Regions from separate parts of the Solibacillus sp. R5-41 genome, predicted to be linked through region 1. Evidence: predicted binding sites of a transcription regulator. Region 1 holds the regulator's gene; each other region holds the start of a gene.
What was found. Region 1 encodes CtsR, which represses protease genes until heat stress. Its sites were predicted from a motif close to ATGGTCAATAAAGGTCAAACA; they were not measured.
Positions count from the first base shown of each region.

Region 2: clpP (ATP-dependent Clp endopeptidase proteolytic subunit ClpP) is a predicted target of CtsR. The motif match lies at 5,697-5,717, and genes of this name have one in related genera.
Region 3: CSE16_RS03240 (ATP-dependent Clp protease ATP-binding subunit) is a predicted target of CtsR. The motif match lies at 6,174-6,194, and genes of this name have one in related genera.

Region 1 is NZ_CP024123.1:4,202,159-4,212,480, reverse strand. It holds gene CSE16_RS20875 (pseudouridine synthase) at 221-925, opposite strand; gene adh (aldehyde dehydrogenase) at 1,178-2,704, shown strand; gene CSE16_RS20865 (DUF779 domain-containing protein) at 2,722-3,078, shown strand; gene CSE16_RS20860 (aldehyde dehydrogenase family protein) at 3,425-4,852, shown strand; gene CSE16_RS20855 (acyl-CoA thioesterase) at 4,920-5,408, shown strand; gene CSE16_RS20850 (globin-coupled sensor protein) at 5,498-6,811, opposite strand; gene CSE16_RS20845 (acyltransferase) at 6,989-7,201, shown strand; gene CSE16_RS20840 (magnetosome magnetite crystal formation protein family) at 7,382-7,687, shown strand; gene CSE16_RS20835 (CtsR family transcriptional regulator) at 8,122-8,586, shown strand; gene CSE16_RS20830 (UvrB/UvrC motif-containing protein) at 8,599-9,141, shown strand; gene CSE16_RS20825 (protein-arginine kinase McsB) at 9,138-10,235, shown strand; gene CSE16_RS20820 (ATP-dependent Clp protease ATP-binding subunit) at 10,232-10,322, shown strand, end outside.
Region 2 is NZ_CP024123.1:3,603,182-3,613,503, reverse strand. It holds gene trxB (thioredoxin-disulfide reductase) at 1-840, shown strand, start outside; gene CSE16_RS17860 (NUDIX hydrolase) at 1,145-1,612, shown strand; gene rapZ (RNase adapter RapZ) at 1,621-2,514, shown strand; gene yvcK (gluconeogenesis factor YvcK family protein) at 2,519-3,487, shown strand; gene whiA (DNA-binding protein WhiA) at 3,554-4,501, shown strand; gene CSE16_RS17840 (HPr family phosphocarrier protein) at 4,610-4,867, shown strand; gene clpP (ATP-dependent Clp endopeptidase proteolytic subunit ClpP) at 5,016-5,609, opposite strand; tRNA gene CSE16_RS17830 (tRNA-Arg) at 5,869-5,943, shown strand; gene CSE16_RS17825 (basic amino acid ABC transporter substrate-binding protein) at 6,773-7,564, shown strand; gene CSE16_RS17820 (amino acid ABC transporter permease) at 7,584-8,279, shown strand; gene CSE16_RS17815 (amino acid ABC transporter ATP-binding protein) at 8,276-8,998, shown strand; gene CSE16_RS17810 (spore coat protein) at 9,115-9,726, opposite strand; gene CSE16_RS17805 (TPM domain-containing protein) at 10,082-10,322, shown strand, end outside.
Region 3 is NZ_CP024123.1:710,760-721,081, forward strand. It holds gene CSE16_RS03205 (fumarylacetoacetate hydrolase family protein) at 1-504, shown strand, start outside; gene CSE16_RS03210 (YisL family protein) at 703-1,071, shown strand; gene CSE16_RS03215 (alpha-amylase family glycosyl hydrolase) at 1,454-2,923, shown strand; gene CSE16_RS03220 (Cof-type HAD-IIB family hydrolase) at 3,012-3,818, opposite strand; gene CSE16_RS03225 (alpha/beta fold hydrolase) at 4,088-4,846, shown strand; gene CSE16_RS03230 (metal-sulfur cluster assembly factor) at 4,902-5,216, shown strand; gene CSE16_RS03235 (Crp/Fnr family transcriptional regulator) at 5,342-6,094, opposite strand; gene CSE16_RS03240 (ATP-dependent Clp protease ATP-binding subunit) at 6,213-8,339, shown strand; gene CSE16_RS03245 (YjzD family protein) at 8,401-8,598, opposite strand; gene CSE16_RS03250 (beta-ketoacyl-ACP synthase III) at 9,021-9,956, shown strand; gene fabF (beta-ketoacyl-ACP synthase II) at 10,005-10,322, shown strand, end outside.

The DNA.
Region 1 (10,322 bases):
GGCTTTAACTTGATTCAGTTCTGGTTTGAACCCCCACTGAATTAAGGGTATACTTGGCATCCATCTGCCATTTATAGAAGTGGAGGACTTTTGCTGAAAAAGTTAAACTGTGGCTGTCCCTAAAGTAAAAAAGCCAAAACGTAGATTTAAAATCGCGTTTTGGCTTTTTTAATTCGAGTAATATTGTTGTAAAACGGGCTTATTAGAACTAGCAAAATTTTTATTGTTTTGGTGTATAGTTTAGCAGTGTAAATAGTTCATCTTTTTCTGTATTAGTTAAATCGCGCCACTGGCCAACTTTTAAATTGCCTATACGAATGTTCATGATGCGTATACGTTGCAGTCGTTTTACAGAATAGCCAAGCGCAGAACACATACGTCGAATTTGACGGTTTAACCCTTGCTCTAAAATGATTTTGAAAACATGGGACGAGATTTTTTCTACACGACATGGCAAAGTTTTCGTATCTAAAATTTCAACACCTGAGCGCATCTCTTGAAGGAAATCTTCTGAAATGGGCTGATCCACTTGGACGACATATTCTTTTTCATGATGGTTTTCAGCACGAAGAATTTCGTTGACGATATCCCCATCATTAGTCAGTAATAATAACCCTTCTGAATCTTTATCCAAACGGCCAATATGGAAAATACGCAATGGATGATTCACGAAGTCGACAACATTTCCTTGGATATGTTTTTCTGTTGTACTCGTTATGCCGACTGGTTTATTCAGCACAATATATACGAGTTGCTCCTCTTTTTTGACCGGTTTCCCGTCAACGTAAACATCATCGCCATCTGTAACCTGACTTCCGATTGTTGCAAGTTCACCATTAATTGAAATACGTCCTTCTTCAATCCACTTATCTGCACCACGACGAGACACGATACCTGTTTCTGCTAAAAATTTATTGATTCGCATAATTTTCACCTACTATTAGAATACATTCAGTATACAATAAATGACGCATAAATTCGCCTCGGTGTAATTGATAAAAACAATTTTCGGAAAAGTGAAGCTTAAAATTGAAATCTTTCTACTTTTCTGACAATATAGTAATTGAAGATACTTTTACATAGAGTCTTCTTTTCAGCGTAAATGGCACTCTACTAGAAGGTATTGCTCAAAATATTATGGCAAAGGGGAGAATTTTCAATGACAGAGGTTAATGTAATGACAAACGTTTATGCAAATCCAAATACGGAAGGTGCGCTCGTACATTTTAAGGAACGCTATGACAATTTTATTGGTGGAGAATGGGTTGCACCGACAAATGGTGAGTATTTTGACAACGTTACACCAGTAACTGGTAAAGTATTCACAAAAGTTGCTCGTTCAACAGAAGCGGATATTGAATTAGCTTTAGATGCAGCTCATGCAGCAAAAGATGCTTGGGGAATTACATCGGCTACTGAGCGAAGTAATATTTTGTTAAAAATTGCGGATCGTATCGAACAAAATTTAGAAATGCTAGCCGTTGCGGAAACTTGGGACAATGGTAAAGCAATCCGTGAAACATTAAATGCCGATTTGCCACTTGCGATTGATCACTTCCGTTATTTTGCTGGAGTATTAAGAGCGCAAGAAGGCTCACTTAGCCAGATAGATGACAATACGGTTGCCTATCATTTCCATGAGCCAATTGGTGTAGTCGGACAGATTATCCCTTGGAACTTCCCGTTGTTGATGGCAGTATGGAAGCTAGCACCAGCACTAGCTGCTGGAAACTGCGTTGTTCTTAAACCGGCTGAGCAAACACCGACTTCTATTTTAGTATTAGCGGAGTTAATTGGAGATTTATTACCTCCTGGAGTGTTAAATATTGTAAATGGTTTCGGCTTAGAGGCTGGAAAACCGTTAGCATCAAGCCCGCGTATCGGTAAAATTGCCTTTACTGGTGAAACGACGACGGGACGCTTAATTATGCAATACGCATCACAAAATTTAATTCCTGCGACATTAGAGCTTGGTGGGAAATCCCCGAATATATTCTTTGAAGACATTATGGATGCAGACGATGCATTTTTAGATAAGGCAGTAGAAGGCTTTGTATTATTTGCACTTAATCAGGGAGAAGTATGTACATGTCCATCTCGTGCACTTATTCAAGAGTCGATTTATGAGAAATTTATGGAACGTGTATTAAAGCGTGTAGAAGCGATTCAAACAGGAAACCCACTGGATCCAAACACTATGATGGGCGCTCAAGCATCTTCTGAACAGATGGAAAAAATCCAATCTTATTTACAAATTGGAAAAGAAGAAGGCGCAGAATGTTTAATCGGTGGTGAAAGAAATGACCTAGGTGGCGATTATGCAGAAGGCTACTATATTAAGCCAACTGTGTTTAAAGGTAATAATAAAATGCGTATTTTCCAAGAGGAGATTTTCGGTCCCGTTGTAGCGGTAACGACATTTAAAACGAAGGAAGAAGCGTTAGAAATTGCGAATGATACATTGTATGGTCTAGGCTCAGGTGTTTGGACGCGAGATATGAATACTGCATACCGCTTCGGACGTGGAATTCAAGCTGGACGCGTATGGACAAACTGTTATCACGCATATCCTGCACATGCAGCATTTGGCGGCTATAAAATGTCGGGTGTTGGGCGTGAGAATCATAAGATGATGCTTGGTCATTACCAACAAACGAAAAACTTACTTGTGAGTTATGATGAAAACCGCTTAGGCTTCTTCTAAGAGAGGAGGTGCAAAAATTGGTTGAACGTGTTGTGGCAACCGATGCAGCATTAGCGTTAATTGGCAAGTTGAAAGAGCGCCATGGTCCGGTTATGTTTCATCAATCAGGTGGATGCTGTGATGGTTCCTCGCCGATGTGTTACCCTGATGGTGATTTAATCGTTGGCAATCAGGATATTTTATTAGGCTATATTGGGGAGAGTCCGTTTTATATGCACAAAAATCAATATGATTATTGGAAACATACACAAATTATTATTGATGTCGTGGATGGGCGCGGTGGCATGTTTTCCCTTGAAGGAGTGGAAGGGAAACGCTTCTTATCTCGCTCTCGTGCATTTAATAAAATGGAACTCGAACAACTGAAACAGTAATAGTAGGCACGAAAAAGTAGGGGATCATACTTTTTCGTGTCTTTTTGATGTGAAGAAAGGTCATTCACTTTAGAAAAATAAGCGTATAATACTTTTAAGGGCGTGAGAGAATGCAAAAGGAAGCTTTCAGGTATTAGTGTGGTCTATGAAATCTATACCAAATATGTTAATTCTGTTTTCACGTGAAACAATTTTATATAAGAGATGAATGATACTTTACTGGATATTTAGGACACCGGTTGTAAGGTAGTTTAAAATCCGCAATTATCTAACAGCCTATAAAAGTGGGGAACTTCCGCTAAATAGAAGCTAAAGAGGGAATAGCGGCATTAAAGGAGCAATTGAAATGAAAGAAACAAAATTATGGATTAATGGAGTTTGGGAACATACAAAAGAATACTATAACTTAACCGCACCTTATACAGGCGAGGTCATAGCAAAGGTGGCAAAAGCAAAGCCGGCAGATGTAGAGCGTGCGATTGTGGGTGCTCATAACGTATTTCAGACATTCAAAAATGTCCCTGCCTATGAGCGTGCTGAAATTTTATATAAAGTTGTTGCGATTATGAGAGAGAGAAAACAAGAACTTGCTGAAATTTTAGCAATGGAAGCAGCCAAACCGATAGCGGCAGGCTTAGTAGAAATCGATCGAACAATTGCAACGTATCAGTTCGCCGCTGAATCCGCTAAACAATTGACAGGGGAGACGGTACCGATGGATGCAGCCCCAGGTGTGACGGATCGAATCGGTTATACAAAGCGTATCCCTCTAGGTGTAGTTACAGCGATTACGCCGTTTAACTTTCCATTTAACTTGATCGCACATAAATTAGGTCCTGCCTTTGCAGTAGGCAACACGGTAGTTTTAAAACCCGCTACACAAACGCCATTAAGCTCAATTGTAATGGCGGGAATTTTTAAGGAAGCAGGCTTACCAGATGGCGCACTACAAATTGTTACAGGAAGTGGAAGCGAATTAAGTGATCGATTGGTAACGCATCCTCTCGTTAAAAAAGTAACGTTTACAGGAAGTGGCACAGTCGGGTTAAAACTGAAAGAAAAGGTTGGCTTGCGCAAAATTACGCTGGAGCTTGGTTCAAATGCGGGGCTAATTGTAGAGCCTTCGACACCGCTTGAAAAAATAATAAAACGCTGCGTGAGTGGTGCATTTGGATTTGCTGGACAAGTTTGTATTTCATTGCAACGTATTTATGTGCACCAATCCATTTATGAAAAGTTTACGAAGCTATTTGTAGAAGAGACGAAAAGGCTTGTCGTAGGTGATCCACTTCAAGAAAATACAGATGTTAGTGCAATGATTCATCCAGGTGAAGTTACACGCATAAAAAATTGGATTGAGCAGGCAGTTAGTGAGGGAGCGGTTGTTGAGACAGGCGCGGAGTTTACAGCGCGTACATGTACGCCAACTGTTATGACGAATGTACAGCCTCATATGAAAATTGTATGTGATGAAACATTTGCACCGATTGTTTCGATCGTCCCCTATGAAACGTTAGATGAAGCAATTGCATATATCAATGAATCGAAGTTAGGATTAAATGCCGCAATTTATACAAATGTGTTAACTGACGCAATGAGAGCCACAGATTTGTTGGAAGCGGGTACGGTCATTATTAATGATATTCCGACTTTCCGTGTAGACAATATGCCGTATGGTGGCGTAAAAATGAGTGGCTATGGTAGAGAAGGTATTAAATATGCAATTGAAGAAATGACAGACTTAAAATTCATTACAATGAAATTAAACTTTTAAGTGAACGGCTACGATCCAACGAAAGAAAGTAGTAACATGAAACGTATTAAGGAAAGGATGTTTTACGATGAATACCGTATTACCAATGAGTTACTCCCGCACAATTCAAACGCGATTAGTATTACCACCCGATACAAATCATCATAATTCAATTTTTGGGGGGAAAGTATTAGCTTATATTGATGAAATCGCGGCAATTGCAGCGATGAAACACGCACAAGGGGAAGTTGTGACAGCATCCTTTGACTCGGTTGATTTTGTTTCGGCTGCATATGCAGGAGATATGATTGAGTTGGAGGCGATTGTAACAGGCACTGGGCGTACATCGATGGAAGTGTATGTCCGAGTTGTTACTCGAAATATTAAAAATGGTTCTAAAAAACTAACGACAGAATCCTTTGTAACGATGGTAGCAATTGATGAACAAGGTAAACCGAGAGAAATCCCAGCAGTAGAACCGAACACCGATTTTGAAAAACATTTATTTGATACTGGACCCATTCGTCAAGAACATCGGAAAGCAAAACGCGCACTATCTAAAAAAAGAAGAGGCTAATTTTACGGCAAGTATTAATTATATACGACAAAAATTCACCATTTCGTAAAGTAACGAAGTGGTGAATTTTTGTTTTCGTGCAACTTATGTCAATCGTGTAATTCATGAACAATGCGCAACAAAGAATCAGATGAAGTGGATACAAGTGTAGCTGTTTGTGTTAAGCCTGTAATAACAGTAGAAATCGATTGGATATCCTCTGTCGTATCTTCATATTTTGATTTAATTCCTGACACCGCTTCGGTAATGGATGTAAAGGAGTCCGCTAAACTTTTTTGTGTTTCGACACTCATTTTTATTTGCTCATCAACACTCGTAACAGAAGTGGACATTTGTTCAATATTTACTTCGGTTTCTTGAATGAGATGAGAAACATTTTGCACGGCATTTTTCGTTTCTTCCGCAAGTTTTCGTACTTCATCCGCGACAACTGCAAAACCTTTCCCGTGCTCGCCTGCCCTTGCTGCTTCAATCGAGGCATTTAAAGCAAGTAAGTTCGTTTGATCGGCAATGCCTGTAACGAGACCAACAATTTCAGAAATTTTTTGAGAAGAACGGCGTAAATTCACCATGGAAGTCTCTAAAATATCTACACCATCTAATACCGTTACCATCAGAGCTGTTTGGGTAGCGAGATGGGTTGTACCAATAGTGGATTTATCCTCAGTTTCTGCTACTAAATTCAGCCCTTCTTTTGTAGCAAGTGTGATGTCTTCTGTTTGCCCTGCAATTTCTTGAAGCGACGCATTTGTTTCATCACTGATGCTATTTAATTCTGTTGCGGTGCGTTGAATACGATCAATTAACTTTTGTTTAATTATCTCATCTTCATTGCGAATACGTTGTTCTTCAAGCTCGTACGCCTCAATAACGAGCTGTTGCTCAAAGTTAATTAATTTTGAAAATGCATTTATCGCACGTCCCATATCATGTGAAGGCATATCTATCGTTTGGATAAAATCAATAAATGTCGTCATCAACGATTGGAATGAGGCAATATACCATTTTGATTTTAATCCGATTCGTACATGAACATGTGCAATAACTTTGCGTTCTTCGATGTAAGCAGAGTCAATTCGACATTTAAAGATATCTTCTAAATGTTTATTTAATGTTACTTTTAAACGCTCGATTTGCGTGGTGTTTTTAATGATTTTTACTAAATCAGGGCTCAAACTAATAGCCCCATAAAATTGTTCAATCATGACAGGAATGATGTCATGTATATAGGGCTGAAGCTGTTTAATGATTGCTAAATCCTCACGTGTCAATTTCAATAGTTGTAGCTGCTTATTTAACTCAGGGTATTTGGAAATGTCTAAATAAACTTCATTAGAATATTTCGCAGGATCAAAAAATGTTTGATTTGAAGCTTTAGATGATTTAGAGAACCAATTAACCATTGTTTTCCTCGTTTCATAATTTTCTCGGTTATAAACATAATACGCCTTTTTAGTAAGATAATCAGTATTATTTTACTATATGTTGCGAAAAATAGTGACATTTGTATTTTAATTTTAAACAATGTAAAATATAGGGTGGAAAAACAACTTATATTTACAAGTAAAGGACGTTGTATGATGAAGTTTCATAAAGGTCGTTTAAAATTTGTATTACCCTTATCTATTGGCGTTGCTATTGCCTCGTATATTATGTTGGTGAATAATTATCAAGAAGTTTCAGAACAAAATCGGTTGTTTATTGCTATTGGTGCAGCCATTTTAACGGCAGTCATCTCGTATTTCCTGTTTCCTCAAGAAGGGGATAATCCAGATGATCGAGGTCCCTATTAACGATGCAATACATAAAAAATCTCGATGATCATAGTCGAGATTTTTTATTTTTGTTCAGCTTATATTTATGAATCTTTTTGAAGTTCCACACGTAAATTAGGTATTACTTCTATTAGTAGGGGTCATACTGCCCGTTACTGCGGGATTAATTAATTTAAATCAAAGTGAGGTTGAATACAAATGGAATCTAAATGGTCAAAAGTAATTATTCATGCAAGCGCATTTTTTGCTCCCTTTTTAGTCCCGATTCTATTTTTCATAATAAGTACTGAAGAAGATGTGAAACGAATTTCGATGCAAGCGTTATTATTCCAAGTTATTTTTGGTATTTTTATCGCCATTGCGGGAGTACTTTCATTTATATTAATTGGGTTACCATTCTTATTAATATTCTTGGCAATTTTCTGGATTGCACCAGTTATTGGCATTTTTAAGGCATTATCCGGTTCAGATTGGAATTACCCAATTGTAGGTCGTTGGGTTTAGCAATTAACTTTCCCACAAAGCGCAAAACCACTATTTCAACTTTTGTTGGAATGGTGGTTTTTTATTTGGAACAGACAAAGGTTGTTCGAACCAAATATTAAATGTATAAATTTTCAAGAAAATCCCCATAAGTAAATAGAGAAATTAACTTGTTTCAGCAGAAAGTTCTTATTTCTATAAGTGGGGGATGAATGCCAAGTATGACCTAAATTCATTGAGGGTTCAAACCCAGGCTGAATCAAGTTAATGCCCCGGCGGTGTCACAGATTTTAAGGGGAGTTTTTCAAGCGAGCTCGAAAAACATCTGGACGCAATTACGCCGAGGCGTAATTGATCTTCGTGAGCAGGGTTTATAATTTGCATTTAGTTTTTTGCCTATTGTATATTTAAGTCAAAGATAGTCAAAGTCAGTTGGTAGTGAGGTGAAAGACAGCATGAGTAATATATCTGACATTATTGAAGGGTATTTAAAAGAGGTTATTGAATTAAAAGGACAAGGACATATTGAAATTAAACGGAGTGAACTTGCCGATAAGTTTCAATGTGTACCTTCACAAATCAACTACGTCATTAATACACGATTTACTGCTGAACACGGTTACCTTGTAGAAAGTAAGCGTGGAGGTGGGGGTTATATTCGAATTTTGCGCGTAACAATCCACTCAAAAAAAGATTTATTAGATGAAATGGACACACAAATTGGTGAGGGCATAGCGCAAACAAATGCAAATCGCATAATTTACAGAATGCTTGAAGAAGCGATTATTTCCGAGCGCGAGGCAACGATTATGAGAGCGGCAATGGATCGTGAGACATTACAATTACCATTGCCAGTACGTGATCAACTAAGGGCACATATTATGCGTGCGATGTTAAAAGTAATTTCGTTTGAGAAGTGAGGGGGCTGTTAAATGATATGTGGACATTGCAAGCAAAGACCTGCTAATGTGACCGTTACACAAATTCAAAATGAACAAAAAGTTGAACGGCATTATTGCGAAATATGTGCTGCACAATTTCACCCGTTTCAATTTGAAGCAAGTAATGAGCCTGTTTCAATTCATCAATTTATTTCCAATTGGTTGAATTTCTTACCAGCTTCGACTACGAAAGAAATTAAACAAGCAACAGAGAAAAAAACAACGAATTGTCCCACATGTGGTTTGACGTATCGACAATTTTTAAAACAAGGTAAGTTTGGTTGTGAAAATTGTTATGAAACGTTTAGTGGGCAATTGCCACAGTTACTTGAACGTATTCAAGCTGGTACAAAGCATGTTGGTTTTAAAGAGCAAACGATTTCTATAGAAAAAATAAAGTACCAAATAGAGACGCTACGTGAACAATTGCAACGGGCTATTTTAGCGGAACATTTTGAAGATGCAGCAAAATTTCGAGATGAAATTCGCTTGCTTGAAAGTAAAGTTAATTTGGGAGGTGAGGAGCAATCATGAATATCGAGCATTTTTTAACGAATGCCAATCCAAGCTGGATGCGAAATGAGGATGATTCGGATATCGTCATAAGTACACGCATTCGACTTGCTCGAAATATTGCCAGGACACGATTTCCGAATAGCTTTACTGAAGAGGAAGCACAAGGAATAGAAGATGAATTGATGAATGCTTTATTTTCACATGAAAAGAACCCGTATCATTTTTCTCATTTTCCTATAAAAGATTTACCACAATTACAGCGTCAAATTTTGGTTGAAAAACATTTAATTAGCCCCAATTTAGCGAACCGTAAAAAAATTGGTTCTGTTTTTTTAACAGAAGATGAGTCATTCAGTATTATGGTGAATGAAGAAGACCATATCCGAATACAATGTTTAGCCTGCGGAATGCACATTGAAGATGCATTTGAGAAAGCGCGCAAAATAGACCGTTATTTAAGTCAGCATATTACTTATGCATATCAAGAGCGATTTGGTTATTTAACGAGCTGTCCAACAAATGTCGGTACAGGTTTGCGAGCATCGGTCATGTTACATTTACCAGCCCTAACCTTTACGAAACAAATGAATGCATTAATTCAAATGATGACAAGATTAGGAATGGTTGTAAGGGGTATATATGGAGAAGGTAGTGAAAATTTAGGTAGTGTTTACCAAATTTCAAACCAAATAACTCTAGGGAAATCTGAATTGGACATTTTGCAGGAGTTACGTGATGTTGTCGAACAAGTGATTAAAAAAGAGCAAAGTGCTCGAAAGGCATTACTTATTCGCGCACCATCGACTTTGGAAGATCGTTTGAGTCGGTCACTCGGTACTTTAAAATATGCGAAAATTCTATCGAGTGAGGAAGCGGCAAGTTGCTTATCTAATATTCGTCTCGGTGTAAGTTTAGGGTTATTAGAGCCGATTTCTCAAAGTCGACTGAATGAATGTATGTTATTAATCCAGCCGGGATTTATCCAGCAATATGTCGGAACAACGTTGCAGCCAGCTGAACGCGATATGTATCGTGCAAAGCTGTTACAAGATAAACTACGACAACAAGATGAAAGTTTTAATAATGGGGAAAAAGGGGAGGATTCTATATGATGTTTAATCGATTTACACAACGCGCACAAAAGGTGTTACAACTTGCTCAAGAAGAGGCAATTCGCTGGAAGCATAAAGAAATTGGAA
Region 2 (10,322 bases), 600 kb from region 1:
CGTGGTATTCCGGGTGGTCAAATGGCCAATACAGAAGAAGTAGAAAACTACCCAGGATTTGAAACGATTTTAGGCCCTGAGCTTTCTACAAAAATGTTCGAGCATGCGAAAAAATTCGGTGCAGAATATGCATATGGAGATGTTACTGAAATTATTGATGGTGAAGAATACAAAACTATTATTTCAGGTAAAAAACAATATAAAACTCGTACTATCATTGTTTCAACAGGCGCAGAATATAAAAAACTAGGTATTCCAGGTGAAACAGAGCTTGGTGGACGTGGCGTAAGCTATTGTGCAGTTTGTGATGGTGCGTTTTTCAAACAAAAGAACTTAATCGTTATCGGTGGTGGCGATTCAGCGGTAGAAGAGGGTATTTTCTTAACACGTTTTGCCGACAAAGTAACTATTGTACACCGTCGTGATAAATTACGTGCACAAAAAATTATTCAAGATCGCGCATTTGCAAATGAAAAAATTGATTTCATTTGGAATACTACAATTAAAGAAATTCATGAAGTAGATGGTAAAGTAGGTAAAGTAACTTTGGTATCAACAGTAGATGGCGAAGAACAAGAAGTCGTAACAGATGGCGTATTCGTATATGTAGGTATGTTGCCATTAACAAAGCCATTTGGACCATTAAATATTTTAAATGAATTAGGCTATATTGTAACAAATGATAAAATGGAAACAGCTGTACCTGGTATTTATGCAGCAGGAGATGTACGCGAAAAAACACTACGTCAAATCGTAACAGCAACAGGCGATGGCAGTATTGCTGCACAATCAGCGCAACATTTTATTGAAGAGCTGAAAGAAAAATTTAATTTAGTCTAAATTTTAGAAATATTTAATGTGAATGTAATCAAACTGAAATAATATTAGGTTAAACTAAGAGTGTAATTGTTTAACCCCCTGATATTCTAATATTTTTAAGGTTGTTTCCATGTAAAGAAGCGTGGAAGCAACCTCTTTTTGTTGTAGAAGTGGAAAGTAAATAACTCGTTCACCAATAAAATTTAGGAATGGCAATCAACCCCACGTTACATTAAAGAAATAATTGGGTACGCACGTTCTTTTACGTAATGCATTTGACAAGGTATAATATATGTAGGATCAAATGAAGGATTGAGGTGTTAATATGCAACGTATTACAAACTTATTGGCAATTAAAGATGGAAAAGTATTATTACTACAAAAACCAAGAAGAGGATGGTTTGTTGCCCCAGGCGGAAAAATGGAGCAAGGTGAATCCATTTATGAATCAGCAGTACGTGAATTTCAAGAAGAAACGAACTTAACACCAAACTATGTTCATTTAAAAGGCACTTACACAATGGTCATAAAAGATGGCGAAAACGTAGTAGATGAATGGATGCTTTATACATTTGTCGCAAAAGACGTGGAAGGTTCGCCATTCGAAGAAACGCGAGAAGGTATACTCGGTTGGCATTCTATTGACAGTTTAAAAACATTACCAATGGCAGCCGGGGATCGAACAAATTTATTATTCGCGGCATTAAAGGACGGTATGCAATATGGTACATTTGAATATACAAAGGATTTTGAGTTAATTAGCGAAAAAATCCAAAATTCAATGGAACAATAAAAAAGGAGATGAATTTTGTGGGTAATAGTTCAAGCTATACACATGAGCTAGTTATTATTACAGGGATGTCCGGAGCGGGTAAAACAGTAGCTGTACAAAGCTTTGAAGATTTAGGATATTACTGCGTCGATAATTTACCACCAGAATTATTAACAACTTTTTTAGCCTTAATGAAAGATTCTGCAAAAAAAATTACACGTATTGCCGTTGTAATGGATTTAAGAGGACGCGAATTTTTTGAATCCCTTATTGAATCACTTGATACATTGTTAGAAGAAGAGGAAATTTTGCCTCGCATTTTATTTTTAGATGCAGATGATGCAGCACTTGTCCGTCGATATAAAGAAACGCGTCGAGCACATCCACTTGGACCAAAAGGGTTACTACTTGAAGGGATTCAACTTGAACGTCAACTGCTTTCTGAAGTAAAAGAACGTGCACAAATCGTAGTCAATACTTCAAAAATGAAGCCGCGTGAATTACGAGAGCGCATTACGACAGAGTTTTCGAATATGAGTAGTCCAACATTTTCAATTAATTTGATGTCTTTTGGCTTTAAGTATGGGATTCCGATTGATGCTGATTTAGTTTTTGATGTCCGATTTTTAAAAAATCCATATTATGTAGAAGAGCTCCGTCACAAGACAGGATTACAAACAGAAGTTTCCTCCTATGTTTTAGCCACAGAAGAAACGCAACAGCTCATTATGAAACTAACAGATTTATTTTCATTTATGATTCCGCAATACCGTCATGAAGGAAAATCACAGCTAGTCATTGCATTTGGCTGTACAGGTGGTCAGCATCGCTCTGTGACACTAGCGGAATATTTCGGCAAGCTCATCGGTAATAATCATCACGCAGTTATTACGCATAGAGATATCAATCATAGAAAGGATTGATGTAATGAAAAAAAAGAAAACACGTATTGTAGTCATTGGTGGCGGTACAGGGCTATCAACGATATTACGCGGCCTAAAACAACACCCATTTGATATTACTGCGATTGTAACCGTAGCAGATGATGGTGGCTCTTCAGGGCGATTACGCGATGATTACGATATTCCACCGCCAGGAGATGTCCGAAATGTTATTGCGGCATTGTCGGATGTGGAGCCTTTGGTGGAGCAAATGTTTCAATACCGTTTCTCTCAATCAAATGATTTAGGGGGACATTCATTAGGAAATTTAATGCTGACTGCTTTGACGGAAATTACCGGTGATTTTAATCATGCCATTGCTGAGATGAGCAAGGTATTAAATGTACATGGTAAAGTCGTGCCAGCTGCAAATAAAAAAGTAACACTCCATGCGGAATTAAACGACGGTACAAAAATTGTGGGGGAATCTAAAATTCCATCTGGTCATGCACCAATAAAGCGTGTGTATTTAGAGCCGGGTAATGTGAAACCATTGCCCGCTGCGATCCATGCTATAGAGCGTGCACAATATATTTTGATTGGTCCTGGTAGCTTATATACGAGCATTATCCCTAATTTACTTGTGAAAGGAATTGGGGAGGCTGTCGTGCGCGCAAAAGGAGAGAAAATTTATATTTCTAACTTAATGACGCAGCTTGGGGAGACAATTCATTACACAGCATCACAACATATAGAAGCGATTCATGCACATGTGGGGCGACCATTTATTGAGGCTCTGCTTATTAATGAAAAGAAATTACATCCGTCGATCTATGAAAATTATCGGGAAGAAAATGCTGAACCTGTGCAATTCGATGTCGATAAATTAGAGGCCATGGGTATCAAAGTTATTCAAAAAGAGATTGCCATTATTCAAGATGGTGTCGTACGTCATGATGCAAAAAATTTAGCGGATTGGCTCTGCGAATATGCAGGGCAAAATAAAAATCAATAAATATCTAATAACTAAACTTGTAAGCGTTTGAATACATAGTTTGCTAGGAAAGGGGGAAAACAACACATGTCATTTGCATCAGAAATGAAAAAAGAACTCACACAAATTGAAGCGGATGACAATAGTTTAAAGGCAGAAGTGTCCGCCCTTATTCGCATGAATGGATCATTAAGCTTTGCTAATCGCCAGCTCAGTTTAGATGTGCAAACGGAGAACGCCGCGATTGCAAGAAGGCTTTATACCATTGTGAAAAAATTGTACCCATATACCGTAGAATTACTTGTTCGAAAAAAAATGCGTTTGAAAAAGAATAATGTTTATATTTGCCGTATTCGTGATGGGGCCCGTGAATTATTAGCTGATTTAGAAATACTTTCGAATTCTTTTGAACTTAATCATACCATTTCAAATGTGCTAATACAGAAAAATAGTCAGCGGCGTGCTTATTTACGAGGAGCATTTTTAGCAGGAGGATCGGTCAATAATCCAGAAACATCTTCCTATCATTTAGAAGTGTATTCTTTATATATAGAGCATGCAGAAGCATTAGCAGATTTGATGAACTGTTATGATTTAAATGCGAAAACGATTGAACGAAAAAAGGGCTTCGTTACGTATTTAAAAGAAGCTGAAAAAATTTCTGATTTCTTAAATTTAGTAGGTGCACACCAAGCGATGTTAAAGTTCGAGGATGTTCGTATCGTTCGGGATATGCGTAATAGTGTCAATCGTATCGTCAATTGTGAAACCGCTAATTTAAATAAAACAATAGGTGCTGCATTAAGACAAGTAGAAAATATTCGTTATATTGATAATGCAATCGGTTTAGATCAGTTACCTGAAAAATTACGTGAAATTGCAAGATTGCGTGTGGAATATCAAGATGTTACATTAAAAGAACTTGGTGAAATGGTATCTACTGGTATCGTAAGTAAATCTGGTGTGAATCACCGTCTACGAAAAATTGATGAAATCGCCGAAGCTATACGTCGTGGGGAGCATGTAATCAAATAAAATGTGAACGATTTCATAAATCATGTGTTCAATTATTGTTCTTTTTGGATAATTTAGATAAGATGAAGTATATATAGTAAGGAACGGTTGTGAAAGGGAGTATTTCATATGGTAGAAAAGCAAGTTGAAGTAAAACTAAAATCAGGCTTACAGGCTAGGCAAGCAGCATTATTCGTACAAGAGGCGAACCGATATAAATCGGATGTTTTTTTACAAAAAGATCATAAAAAGGTAAATGCAAAATCGATTATGGGCATTATGAGCTTAGCCGTTGGAAAAGGAACCATTGTCACATTAAGAGCAGAAGGCCATGATGAAGAAAAAGCACTAAATGCACTGCAAGTATTAATCGAAAAAGAAGATTAATCATAACTAATTACATGACACAAACAAATGGATTACTCTATTTGTTTGTGTTTTTGTTTGTGGATTGAAAAAACTGCCCACACAATCGTGTAAAATGATTGCGCGGACAGTTTATTCGTGAAATGGCGGAATCGACCGCTTTACTTATTTACTTTTTTAAATCATTACGCTCGTAAATTTTATCGATTAAGCCGTACTCTTTCGCCTGTTCAGCAGTCATGAAGTTATCACGATCTGTATCGCGAGCAAGTGTTTCGTAATCTTGACCTGAATTTTCAGCCATAATACGATTTAATTTTTCACGTAAGAATAAAATACGTTTTGCTGCAATTTCAATTTCAGTTGCTTGACCTTGTGCACCGCCTAAAGGTTGGTGAATCATTACTTCTGAGTTAGGTAATGCAATACGTTTTCCTTTAGCACCTGCAGATAAGAGGAAGGCACCCATTGAAGCAGCCATACCGATACAAATTGTTGAAACGTCCGGCTTGATAAAGTTCATTGTGTCATAGATAGCCATACCTGAAGTAATTGAGCCACCTGGAGAATTAATGTAAAGGTGAATATCCTTATCTGGATCTTCTGCCTCTAGGAATAAAAGCTGTGCAACGATTGAGTTTGATACGTTGTCATCAATCGCACTTCCTAGTAAAATAATACGGTCCTTAAGTAAACGTGAATAAATATCATAAGCACGCTCACCGCGATTTGTTTGTTCAATAACTGTAGGAATTAAATTCATTGTAAAATCCTCCCCTGTTAAAAGCTAAATTCGTATACTTGTGCTGAAATTGGTAAGTATTTCAGCTGTATACTTATAATACACATGTTAGTCAAGGATGGTCAAATATAAAGCTTAATTTTCGTAGTTGAAAAGTATGCCCACCCTTTGTATAATAGGAATATCGTCAAATTCAATGGCACATTGTCATTACCATTTAATATTTTGGTAGCATGCTGCTTTTAAGCGCTATGCGTTTCCTCCTTATTAATTATAGTAAGCCCTCGTGGTGTAATGGATAACACGTAAGATTCCGGTTCTTGCGCTGGGGGTTCGATTCCCTCCGAGGGCGCCATGTTACTTATTAAGATATGTTAAAGATTGTATGTGAAACCCTCTAAATATTGAACTAGCAATATATAAGGAGATTTACTCTACAAAAACCTTTTTTCTGAAAAGCTTAATAAATAGATAGACAATGAAACAACACTACACAAGTATTACACTTTTTGTAAACCAAACATTACAACTCACCCTCCAAAACTTCAGCGGAAAAATCACAAATTCAAATATCTTTATAAAAATAATTGAAATTGCTTGAAAAAACCTTCAATAATTAGTACATTAATAAATGTTGTATTAAATGAGCAAAAAATCGACTTTTTTCGACATCGCACAAACGCTACGTATCGTTTTCTCGTAATTGAGCTATGTAGCCATTCTATTATGCCTTTCATGGGCGCCATTTTACTGTTTTAATATACTTATATATTCCGATTGTGGAGGTAGTGTAATAAACTATCGCCAACAATGGGGGAATGAAGGTTTAATGGGGTAAAATAATCACTGTACCGATTCATTTTATCCCAAACTCATTCTTTTTAAACTTAAAATAAAATTTTGAGCGTAACACATCTAATTGTGTTGCGTTTTTTTTTTTTTGATGTATAAATGGAATAAAGCTGTATAAAATGAATATTCAGCAAGGGCTTTAACTGGAATGGATGAATAATTATTTATAAAATGTAAAAATACTGCTCGTTTAGTTTATAAAAATGCATGAATGTGCAATAATAATCATTATTTTTAAAATTTAGTGTTGTATATTAATTGTGAAATTAATATAATAGGTGAAGCTAATTAAAATCAATTATTAAATAATGAAGCATTAGGAGGAGTATATTATGAAAAAGAATAAATTATTCAAAATAATCGCACCATTTGCAGCCGTAACGATGATTTTAGCGGCATGTGGAGCGGATAAGGATTCTACAGGCGCGTCAACAGATGATGCTGGAAAAATTACAAAAATTGTTGCGGGTACTGAGGCAACGTATGCACCATTTGAATATTTAGATACCAAAGGAAATGTAGTTGGATTAGATGCAGAAATTTTAGCGGCTATCGGTGAGGAAATGGGCATCGAAACAGAAATTGAAAATACAGGCTGGGATGCCATGATGAGCCAAGTTACTACTGGTGGAATTGATATGGGCGCAGCAGCCATTACAATTACAGATGAACGTAAAGAAACGTATGACTTCACAGATCCTTATTATGAAGCTTCATTATTAATTGTGACAAAAGAGGATTCGAAAATTGAAAAGTTAGATGAACTAAAGGATTCGAAAATTGCTGTGCAAATGAATACTACGGGTCATATTGCAGCACAAGAATTACAAGGCAAAGGTAGTAAAAATATTTTAGCGTATGAAAACTTCTCGGTAGCATTAACAGAAGTACTTAATGGTTCAGCGGAGGCTGCAATTGGTGATAATGCAGTTATTTTAGAATACATTAAAAATAACCCAGACTCAGGATTGAAAACAATTGAAGATGATTCATTTGAAGTAGATTACTTTGGATTCATGGTGAAAAAAGGAAATAAAGAATTGTTAGATGTTTTAAATGAAGGTTTAGGAAAGATTAAAGAAAACGGTAAGCTAGCAGAAATTACAGGAACAGAAATTGAGTAACGTTTAGGAGGTGTTTCAGATGGATTTTTTTAGATGGGATATAATCTGGGACTACCGTGAATTATATTTAAGTGGTTTTTTAACGACAATTATTTTAACGCTATGCGGTTATATCGGCGGGGTTATTTTCGGATTGTTACTCGGATTAGGTCAAGTTTCGAATAAAAAGTGGATTTATTGGCCAGCAAAAATTTATATTGACGTATTTCGTGGTACACCAATGCTTGTACAATTACTATTAATTCATTTAGCAGTAATCCCGACAATATTTGGTGAATCAATGAGCTGGTGGGTATCAGGGATTGTAGGGCTAATTTTAAATAGTGCAGCCTACAATGCAGAAATTTTCCGTGCTGGAATTCAGTCTATTGATAAAGGTCAAATGGAAGCAGCTCGTTCACTCGGGTTAACGCATTCTCAAGCGATGCGTAAAGTAATATTACCGCAAGCTTTCCGCCGTATGATTCCACCACTAGGTAATGAATTTATTGCATTATTAAAAGATTCTTCACTTGTGACAGTTATTGCAGGGGCAGAAATTTTATATGTCAGTAAGGTCGTGGCGGGCACATATCAACGTTTCTGGGAGCCATATTTATTTGCAGCATTCCTTTATTTAGTTTTAACCTATACAGCGACGAAGATTATTGCAATGGTTGAAAAGCGTGTCGACATTAATTATAATCCTCGAAAGAAAAGGGGCACGCATAAATGATTAAAGTACAAAATTTACACAAGCATTTTGGCAAGCTCGAAGTATTAAAGGGTATTGATTATGAAGTTCATGAAAAAGAAGTCGTATGTGTCATTGGTCCTTCAGGTTCGGGGAAAAGTACGTTTCTTCGTTGTATGAACTTGCTTGAAGAAGTGACAGATGGTGCTATTTATATTGAAGGTGTAAAAATTAATGACCCGCAAACGAATATTAACGATATTCGCACAGAGGTAGGCATGGTGTTCCAACAGTTCAACCTGTTTCCGCATATGTCAGTAATTGATAATATTATGATGGCACCAATGCAAATTCGTAAAATAAGTAAAGTAGAAGCCGAAAAGCTAGCGTTAGAATTGCTTACTAAAGTAGGGTTACGTGAAAAGGCGGATAATTTCCCGCAGCAGCTATCAGGTGGACAACAGCAGCGTGTCGCGATTGCACGAGCTCTTGCGATGAAGCCGAAAATTATGCTGTTTGATGAGCCGACATCTGCGCTTGATCCAGAGATGGTGAAAGAAGTGCTAGAGGTTATGAAAGATTTAGCAAAAGAAGGAATGACAATGGTTGTCGTGACGCATGAAATGGGCTTTGCACGTGAAGTGGGCGATCGCGTATTATTTATGGATGGTGGCTATATTGTTGAAGAAGGTCACCCAAATGATGTATTTGGTAATCCGCAAAACGAACGTACACAAGCGTTTTTAGGCAAAGTACTGTAATCATTCAGCGATATCTGGATACAATTATGTTAAGGCATAATTGATTATACACCCAAAATTAAAATGTAAAAAAAGCTGCCTTGCTAGAATAAGGCAGCTTTTTTGTTATAGAATTTTTAATTTGGCATATTTTTTGCTTGTTGTGCTTGACCAAACATGTTTAGCATTGTGTTCATATCTGCTTGTGAAAGTTGTGCGACTTGGTAAATACCTTTTTTGTTTTGATAAAGCGAAACTTCGTAAGCCATTTCGATACAGTTAGGGACAGAATCCTGAAGAACGCGACGTACAACCGGATTTGTAGATTCAAGTGCCGCAGCAGTTTTCCCTTTTGCACTATTTTTATGACAGCCAAGCATGAAACCAGAAATAACACCATCACAAATTTCACTAGCAGTTTGAATCGGTTTTTTCGGCTCACCAGGTTTCAATCCATAAGTGAAATCATTGCCCATTTGCATATTGTAGCTTCTTGTCGGATGCTGTGGATCTTTACCAGTTTTGTAAGCCTCCATCGTAATATTGTATTCATCGAGCATAAATGCGTACTGACGGTCCATCATTGTAAGGAGTTCTTGATCCTGTACTTGATCTCTTAACAGTACATATTGATTCAGACCTGAAATCATCGAACCTAATACCTCATGTACGTCGAAAAGCTCGTGGGCACCGTGATTCATCGAAAGCGGCATGGAATTATCTTGAGATTGTGAAGATTGGGTTTCCATAATTAATAACCTCCATAACAAAAATTTTCATACACGGTTATTGTGGCTATTAGTAAAAAAAACATGCATAAAACCATTTGGGAGAAGCGGAAAAAAGTAGAATTTTTCTATGATAAAAAACAACAATGGCAATGTAATAATTACGATATTTGTGATATTAGCCTGCATTGGATTAGTAGCAATGTTCACTATGCCAAAATATAATAATTTAATATGATTCAGCAAAAATCCTCCATTTTATAAATGGGGGATAATTGCCAAATGTGCCCTTCATTCAGTGGGTATTTAAACCTAGCTTGAAGTAAGGGAACTCTGGCTAACAATGCCAAGTCGCTTTCGGAGAGGGGGAGATGACATGAGATTTTTAGTTTTATTCATTATATGTATGTTTGTGATGCCATTTACGATAATGGCGGCAATTCCGAAAAAGCCTGCATATCAATCGTATGTTTATGATCAAGCCAATGTGATTTCAGATGATGTTGAGCAACAATTGATTCAAACAGCAAAGGCATTGGAAAGTTCGACAGGCAATGTGATTGTCATGATGACACTTGATACAATTGTGGATTTAGAGCCTTATGAATTTGGCGAAG
Region 3 (10,322 bases), 790 kb from region 1:
TTACCTGTGCATGCAGATAAAACGGACGCTCTTGATTATGAAGGGGAGCTAGCTGTTGTAATTGGAAAACGCGGGAAAGATATTCCTAAAGGGATGGCATTTGATTATATTTTTGGTTATACAATTGCCAATGATATTACTTCACGCGACCTTCAACAAAAACATAAGCAATTTTTCTTAGGGAAAAGCTTAGAAGGTAGCTGTCCAATGGGGCCATATTTAGTGACAAAGGATGAAATTCCAGACCCACATGCCCTGTCAATTGTGACGAAAGTAAATGGTGCTGTGCGTCAAAATGGTTCGACAAAGGATATGATGTTTAGTGTGGCAGATATTATTGCGATTTTATCGAAACATGTAACATTAGAACCAGGAGATGTTATTTTAACAGGTACGCCTGCTGGGGTTGGCAAAGGAATGAATCCACCAACGTTTTTAAAAGCTGGCGATGAAGTAAAGATTTCAATTGAAGGAATCGGCACATTAGCGAATCGCTTCGCATGATTTTTTTTACTTGAATATGAATGTGATAGATTCACAAAATTCCAAATAGCAAGGACGTAACCCGCTTAATTATTGCGCAGGTTATGTCCTTTTGTATGTGTGAGGATGGAACTAAGTTAAGCCAATTCATTGAATTTGCACGCGCTTACATGGTAGGATATTGCATGTAGAGAAAAAATAGAAAAGGTGGAAATATACATGAGTTTTTTAACTAGTACTACACATCTGCATATTAAAACATGGGTAATTGCTTTAGTACTCTTCTTTATTGCAGCATTATCAAGCAAAAAATTAACAGGTGTACATATGGGTTTACGTGCGGTGTACATTTTACTTATCATTACTGGCGGTGCATTATTCTTAGAATGGCGTGACAAAATCGCTGAGAGTGGCATGAACTATGATATGAAAGTACTTTTTGGTATTTTAATTATCGGTTTCATGGAAATGATCTTAGTACGTAAAAACAAAGGCAAATCGGTTAACGTACTTTGGGTGTTATTCGCAATTGCTTTAGCAATTACATTATACTTAGGCTTAAGCACAGGAATCGGTATGAATTTCTAATATTAAATGAAACAACCACTTCGGACTAGTAAGTTTGAAGTGGTTTTTGTTTGGATTAACTTGCTTCAGCATTCTTCTTCCATTCCTATAAGAGAGAGGGATGAATACCAACTATACCCTTAATTCAAAGGGGCAAACCTTGGCTGAGTCAAGTTAATGCCCCCGGCGGATGTCACAGATTATTAGAGGGATTTTTCGAGCAAGCTCGAAAAAAATCTGGCCGCAATTACGCTGAGGTGTAATTGATAGTAGAATTGTTAGAAATCCACAGTTTTGTCACGGATTTGTCGCAATTACTTGAAATATCTTTGGAAACATAGCGACCCATACACTTATTTTTGGTAAAATTACGATGGATTGTTTTGAAAGTGAGGGAATAACAGTGGGATTTAAAAAATGGATCGGCGCAGTAACGGCGGGTGTTCTACTTTCTACGACATTAATGTTGACACCAACTGTACAAGCGGAAGAGAATCGTACAATTGCTGATGAAAGTATATATGATTTATTAGTAGACCGTTTTTTTAATGGAATTGGCACAAATGACGATGAATTAGTAAATGCGAAAGACCCAGCTATGTTTGCGGGTGGCGATTTTAATGGATTAATTAAAAAACTCGATTATATTTCAGGAATGGGCTTTACGACGATTTCGATTGGCTCCGTTTTTGCAACTGAAAAATATGACGGCTCCATGGTGACAAGCTATTCTACAATAGACAAGCATTTTGGAACGGAAGATGAGCTAAAGGACGTTGTGAAAAAATATAATGACCGTGACATGAAAATCATGGTGGACTTCCCGATTTCAAATGTAAGCCCGAATCATGAATGGGCAAGCCAACCAAATTTTGTCGCAAGCACGAACAATGGACAAATTCAGTGGGATTTAGCCAATGCAGAAGTGCAAAAAGCGTTGATTGATGCAGCCGTACAATTTGTCAATACATATAATATTAACGGTATACGCTTAACGAATATTGAAAATACAGATGCATCATTTTTAAATTCGTTGATTGACCAATTAAAAGAAGCAAAGCCAGAAATGTATGTCATCTCAAATGCAGAAAGCGATGCTCGTTTTGACGCGAAGTTTTATGCGGATACAGAACAGCTTTATCGTGGCGCTTTTAAAAATGTTGATTTAAATACAACGGTTTTAAATACGCATATGGAGGAGTTTATTACAGGGAGAGATGTACCTGCTCAAGTGATGATCGACAATGTGTGGACAGACCGTTTTACATTAGATGTCACGAAAGAAAAGATGTACCCTCCAACACGTAATAAAATTGCGGTATCAAGTGCGTTATTATTACCTGGTGTGCCCGTTGTACAATATGGTACTGAAATTGCGATGAATGGTACTGCTGGAAAAGAGGCACATCAATATTACAATTTTAAAACGGATTCTGAGCTTGTTGACTATATTGGACAACTACAAACTTTACGAAATAGTTCAGAAACGCTGCGTAACGGCGAATTCAAATGGCTAATGAATGAAGATGGTTATATGGTATTTGAACGTAAATCAGATACAGAAACATGGGTTGTTGTTATTAACAACACAAGTAAAACGAAGCGCATTCATATTCCTATGGAAGAGCTTGGTGAAGGAAAAGAAATTCGTGGTATGTTTGATAGTGAAATCATTCGCGCGAATAAGGATGATAATTATACAATCATTTTAGATCGTGAAATGGTAGAAGTGTATCAAGTAATCGAAGCGCGTGGTATTAACACCTCTTATATTGTGGCGTTAAGTTTAGTTGTAGTCATTTACACAATATTCATGGTTGTCATTATAAAACGCGGCCGCAAACGTCGAGCAGAACAAGCCCAAGCAAACTAAGTTATTGTAAAAAATTATACGTCTAAAATCATCATTCCGATTCAAACCGAAATGATGATTTTTCTTTGTAGAAGGAACTTTCTAACGCTTATAACTTTAAGCGCTCTTGCAATATTTTTGCAACCCCATCTTCATTATTGGATAATGTAATTTCATTAGCAATATTTTTTAGTTGGTCAATACCGTTACTCATCGCAACCCCAACCCCAGCGTACTCAATCATCTCTAAATCATTGTCTTCATCGCCAAAAGCAATGATGCGTTCACGGGGAATGCCCATTTCTTTTGCAATTTGATCAATACCAACTGCTTTGCTTAGTCCTTTGCGTACAATTTCGATAATCGGGTAAGGTGCACCCCAACGACGATGCTCAATTAATTCGGCATGAACATCTTGTAAATGTTGACGAATGATCGGTACACGAACATCATTTGCTTGAATTAATAAGCTTGTCGGATCTTCTAACAGATTTGTTTTTAAATCGCCCATTAATACACGAGGGCTTCCCATGTTGAATATGTTTAACATTGCTTCATCTTCACGGTGGATATACACATCATCAAATACTTCTGCAATTAAATTATTATATTCATAATTATGAATCGATTCAATCACATCATGTACGACGCGAATATCGACAGGGGAATGGATGGATTTCCACATCGAATTGCGAGGATGATGAACTAAAGCACCGTTAAAGTTTACAATCGGTGTAACGAGCTGTAATTCCTCATAGTAAATTTGACTTGCTCGAAAAGGGCGGCCAGTCGCGATCATTACGTGATGACCCGCTGCTTTCGCTTTCATCAATGTTTCCTTTGTAAGGGGAGAAATTTTTTGCTCGTCGGTTAATAATGTGCCATCCAAATCTAATACGATTAAATGTTCGTTCATTCGGAAAACCCTCCTTTACATGCTTTTATTTTCGTATTGTGATTGTTCAAATACTCACCAAACGAAGATAAAGCCTCTGGTAGATGTCGCAGATTTTGAAGTAAGCCTGCACGATACAGGTCAGTTAACCAAAATTCAAAATCTTGACGCAATTACGCCTTAGTGTAATTGATTGTACCTTCAAAAAATAGCACTAGTCAAAGTTTTGAAACGTTTTCAATATTCTGCTAAAGTAATAGGGTGAAGTATATCGTATAGAGGTGAGTAAAGTGATTGTTAAAAATGAAGAGTGGAAGGCAATCCCACTATTACATGTTTATGATGAATCAATGGATAATGAGACACCTGTTGTAATTTTTTTACACGGTTTTTTAAGTGCAAAAGAGCATAATCTCCATTACGCTTATCAACTTGTAGAAAAAGGAGTACGGGTCATTTTACCAGATGCGCTCTTACACGGCGAACGCACGACCCATTTAACAGAAAATGAAATGAATTTAAATTTTTGGAAAATCGTTTTGAAATCAGTTGAAGAAGTCAATACCATTTATCAAGAATTGAAATTTAAACAATTACTCAGAAGAGACAATATTGGCATTGCAGGTACTTCAATGGGCGGAATTGTCACTTCAGGATGCTTAGCGATTTATCCGTGGATTAAAACAGCGGGCATTTGCATGGGCACAACAAGTTTTACAAAGCTTGCTCAACATCAAGTTGATGAATTTAAAGCAAAAGGAATCGAATTTCCAATGTCGAATGCGCAGCAAGAGGCGACTTTTAAAATGCTTTCGCACTATAATTTAGAACAGCGTATGGAGCATGTTAAGCAAAGTCCGATTATTTTCTGGCATGGTCAAAAGGATTCTGTTGTCCCGTATCGAATGAGTCGAGAATTTTATGATCAGCTGAATGAGAAACAAGAACAGTACCCGATTCACTATATTACTGAACCAAATGCAGGACATGCTGTGTCACGAAATGGCATTCTCATGGTTACAAAATGGCTTGCACAACATTTGGCATAAGCTACATGTTCTGATATGATTACAGTTAACACCATGGTGGAAGGGGAAACAAAAAATGGCGATTGATCAAGATATGAAAGATAGTATGTTTAGCGCATTAGAAAATGTAATTGACCCGGAGCTTGGCATTGATATTGTCAACTTAGGCTTAGTATATGATGTAGATTTAACAGATGAAGGTTCAGCGACAGTGACGATGACACTTACTTCAATGGGATGTCCAATGGCTCCAGTAATTATTGACCAAGTGCAAACGGCATTAGGCGAATTACCTGAAGTGAAAGAAACAGAAGTAAATATCGTATGGCAGCCGGCATGGTCAAAGGACAATATGTCACGCTATGCAAAAATGGCATTAGGTATTCGCTAAAAAGTAAACAAGGCAGTACAAAGCCAAATATTGAAAAAAGTAAAAGGCAAAAATGTTGTGAATTCAACGTTTTTGCCTTTTTTCGTCCATCATTTAAAATCGGTTATAAAGGCTTACTACGGTAATTAATCGATTCGGCATATGACAAGTGGACAATTTTCACAATCAATTTCTTCCTTTAAATAATTTATATCAAGAATGGTAATATAGCTTTTCTCCATCGTAATCTTCTTTTTCTTTCGTAAATCTGTTAGCATGCGATTGACCATTTCACGGCTTGTTGCGCATAAGTTTGCAAGTTCTGTATTCGTTAGCACAAGGTTAATATACACTTCATTGTCATTTCGGTGTTCCCCATATGTATTAGCGAGACGAATTAAAGTCGAATAAAGCGCACCTTTTTTGCCGTGTAGAACTAAGTCACGTAACCGACTTTGGTTTTTTATATTTTCTGTTTGAACCCATTTTAAATAGTCTATAAGCATTGTAGTTTGTTCATTTAACATCGTTTCAAATTGATCTATGTGAATCGAAAATAGTTCAGAATTTGCAAGTGTCTTTGCAGATGTCGAATGATGTTGATTTTCACAAAAAATTAAACTTTCCCCAATAAGGCTGTTCAATCCGCAAATTCGAATCGTTAATTCCTTACCATTTTCTGTTTCCTTACTAATTTGAATTGAACCACTTTGAATTAAAAAAATATGATTTGCTATTTCGCCCTCTTGGAAAATATGTGTCCCCTTATCGGCTTTAATTAACGTTCCTTTTGAGTGGAAAAGCGCTACAATTTTCTGTGGAATCATTTGTAAAGTATTTATAAAACCACAACCTTCCAACTTAAATGTAAAATTATTACTAATATATAAGAATATCATAACACATATTCGTACATGAATGGTTAAAAATATGGAGTGTAATTATTTGAAGTTTGATTAAATTTGACCTACAATTAGATTAGTCAATAAAGGTCAAACATAAAGGGGTGCAGCATATATGCAATTTAACCAAACACAAGATAATCGTCCACCACTTGAACAATTTGGACGTAACTTAATTGATCAAGTGAAAAGCGGAAAAATGGACCCAGTAATTGGACGCGATGAAGAAATAAGAAATGTCATCCGTATTTTATCGAGAAAAACAAAAAATAATCCAGTGCTTATCGGCGAGCCAGGTGTCGGTAAAACCGCCATTGTTGAAGGATTAGCCCAACGAATTGTTCGTAAAGATGTGCCAGAAGGATTAAAAGAAGCTCAGCTTTATGAGTTAGATATGAGTGCATTAATCGCGGGAGCAAGCTACCGTGGACAGTTTGAAGAGCGTTTAAAAGCTGTGTTAAAACAAGTGAAGGATGCAGAAGGTCGCATTATTTTATTCATCGACGAAATTCATACGATTGTAGGTGCAGGTAAAACAGACGGCGCAATGGATGCTGGTAATATGCTGAAGCCGATGCTTGCGAGAGGGGAGCTCCACTGTATTGGTGCGACGACATTAGATGAATACCGAATGTATATCGAAAAGGATCCAGCACTCGAACGACGTTTCCAGCAAGTTATGGTAAGAGAACCTTCTATTGAAGATACGGTATCCATTTTACGTGGTATTAAAGATCGTTTCGAGGAGCATCATCGCGGTGTTCGTATTCATGACCGCGCAATTATTGCAGCAGCTCAATTAGCGAATCGATATATTACTGATCGTTTTTTACCAGATAAAGCAATTGATCTAGTGGATGAAGCCTGTGCAATGATTCGAATTGAAATTGATTCGATGCCACAGGAGCTCGACCAAGCAACGCGCCGTTTAACACAATTAAAAATTGAACAGCAAGCATTGAAAAAAGAAAAAGATGCCGCAAGTAAAAAGCGTCTAGAAACGTTAAGTGAAGAAATAAAACATTTAGAACAATCAAAGAAAAGTATGCAAGAACAATGGGATATTGAAAAAAATGGCCTTCAGAACGTACGTGATAAAAAGGATTTACTAAAAAAATTAATTGCCGAAGCGGAAAGTTTAGTGCATACAAATAGTAATTTAGCGCGGGCAAGTGAATTACAATACGGTAAAATCCCAGCGCTCGAAAAAGAGGTTGCAGCGCTAGAGCAGCAGCTAAAAGAGACAGAAGGCAACCGGATGCTACGCGAGGAAGTGACGGAAGAAGAAATTGCTAAAATTATTTCCCGTTGGACAGGAATTCCGGTAATGAAGCTTGTAGAAGGTGAACGAGAAAAATTACTTCGTTTAAAAGATACCTTGCATGAACGTGTTGTAGGTCAAGAAGATGCAGTTACATTGGTGACAGAAGCTGTATGGCGTGCACGTTCAGGGATTAAAGATCCAAACAAACCAATTGGGAGCTTCTTATTTTTAGGGCCAACAGGTGTCGGAAAAACAGAATTAGCAAAAGCGTTAGCCGCACAGCTGTTTGACTCAGAGGACCATTTTATTCGTATTGATATGAGTGAATACATGGAGAAGCATTCGGTTTCCCGATTAGTCGGTGCACCCCCAGGGTATGTCGGCTATGAGGAAGGTGGTCAACTTACGGAAGCAGTGAGACGCAACCCTTATTCTGTCGTGCTATTAGATGAGATTGAAAAAGCCCATCCGGATGTAGCGAATATTTTACTGCAAGTGTTAGATGATGGGCGAATTACTGATAGTCAAGGACGTAATGTCAACTTTACAAACACAGTCGTCATTTTAACGTCTAATATTGGCTCGCATTATTTACTTGAAAATAGCGAGCAATCTGAAGAATTAGTGAATGCTGCATTACGTCAGCATTTTAAACCGGAGCTATTAAATCGTATGGATGATATTATTATGTTCCACGCGTTGTCGAATGAGCATTTTCATGCGATTGCTTGGAAATATGTTCACCAGCTACAATCACGCGTTGCAGAGCAAGAAATTACATTGCAAGTAAATGAGGCGGTTGTTGATTGGATTGTCGAAAATGGCATCGATCCACAATTTGGGGCGCGTCCGTTAAAACGATTTGTACAGCGTCATTTAGAAACGATTGTTGCGCGAGAGTTATTAAAAGGGGAAGTAACGGCTGGAGAAACGCTTCATATTAGCATTGAAGACGGAGAAATCCAAATCAAAAAATAATTGTTAAGCAAAAAAAAGACATCCACTCGGCGCTATTTGCACGGATGGATGTCTTTCTTAATTAGTGTTGTTCTGCTTCGAATTCTGGTGTTGATTCGTTCGGAATAACAGCTGCGATAACAAATACTAAAACGCTGAATGCTAATGAAATAATAGCACCGTTTAAGAAGTTAAAGTCAACATTCAATACAGAGCTTACTACGTAGTTTAGCATAGACACTAATAAAAATGACCAAAAGAAAGTAACGATATATTGCATCAAATTCACCTCATTGAACTTATTTAAATCTTTATTATAGAATTACATCCTCAATATCATACCATAAGCGTACTAAAAAATAAAATAGAGAATAGAACAATTCAGTAAGTTGTCAATTTTTTTGGAACTATATAAGTTAAACAAAATATTCTATCCTATTGATGTAAGTTTTCTATTATGGATTCTAACAAAGTGCGTGCTTGTTAGGCTGGCTATGCACATGAGTCACACAGACAATGTTAGCACAAATCTGGATGACTCATCTTTGTGCTTTGTGCAAGGTCATTTAACTTTCTCTTACTTAACCAAGTGAGATTTTTTTATTGTTTTCAGAAAAGTTATGGTCTATAATTAAGACCAGATACTAATTATTAGTGTAAGAAATAAAGGTGGATGGGATAGAAATCCAAGGGGGATACAAAATGAATGCAGGGATTATCGGGATTAGTAAGTACGTACCTGAAAAAATAATGACAAATTTTGATTTTGAAAAAATATTAGATACATCAGATGAATGGATTCGTACTCGAACTGGAATTGAACAGCGTCATATTGCAGAAAGTGAAGAAACATCTGATTTAGCATATAAAGCAGCAGAAAAAGCAATAGCAAATGCAGGAATAACAGCACAGCAAGTTGGATTAATTATCGTGGCAACGGTTACGCAAGATCAAAACTTTCCAAGTGTTGCATGCCAAATTCAAGAACGGTTAGGTGCTTCTAATTGTGGCGCAATGGACATTTCAGCAGCATGCTCAGGGTTCATTTATGCAACGACAATCGCTCAACAGTTTATTAACAATAATAGCTATGACTATATATTAGTAGTAGGTGTTGAGAAGTTATCGAAAATTGTCGATTGGAACGACCGTAATACAGCTATATTATTTGGTGATGGGGCTAGTGCAGCGGTAATTGGGAAAGTTTCAGAAGGTAGAGGGATTTTATCTTTTGAGCTTGGCGCGGATGGTACAGGCGGAAAGCATTTGAAGATAGATGAAGAAAGCAATATCTTTATGAATGGACGCGAAGTATTTAAATTTGCCGTTCGTCAAATGGGAGAATCGGCTTTAAGTGTTATTGAAAAAGCGGGACTAACAAAGGCAGATGTTGATTATTTAGTGCCCCATCAGGCGAATATTCGTATTATGGAAGCTGCGCGCGAACGTCTAGACTTACCAGAAGAAAAAATGTCTAAAACGATTCATAAGTACGGCAACACTTCTGCCGCATCCATTGGTATTTCGATTGTGGATGATCTTGAATCAGGAAAAATAAAAGATGATGATATCGTTGTCCTTGTTGGTTTTGGTGGAGGACTCACATGGGGTGCCTTAGCAATTAAATGGGGAAAATAAGAACATACCAAAATCGAGCAAATAATCAAGTAAAAGGAGAATAGAATGATGGAAAAAAGACGAGTAGTTGTGACAGGTATTGGCGCCGTAACACCAGTTGGAAATAGTGCCGAACAAGCATGGGAAAATGTAGTTGCAGGTAAATCAGGTGTAGGCCCATTAACACGTGTAGATACGAGTAAATTTACTGTTTCTGTTGCGGCAGAAGTAACAGACTTTAATATAGAAGATTATGTCGAGAAAAAAGAAGCGCGCAAAATGGATCGCTTCACACATTACGCAATTGCGGCGTCTATGATGGCAGCAAAGGATGCAGATTTAACAATTACTGAAGAAATGGCTCCACGAGTGGGGGTTTGGATTGGT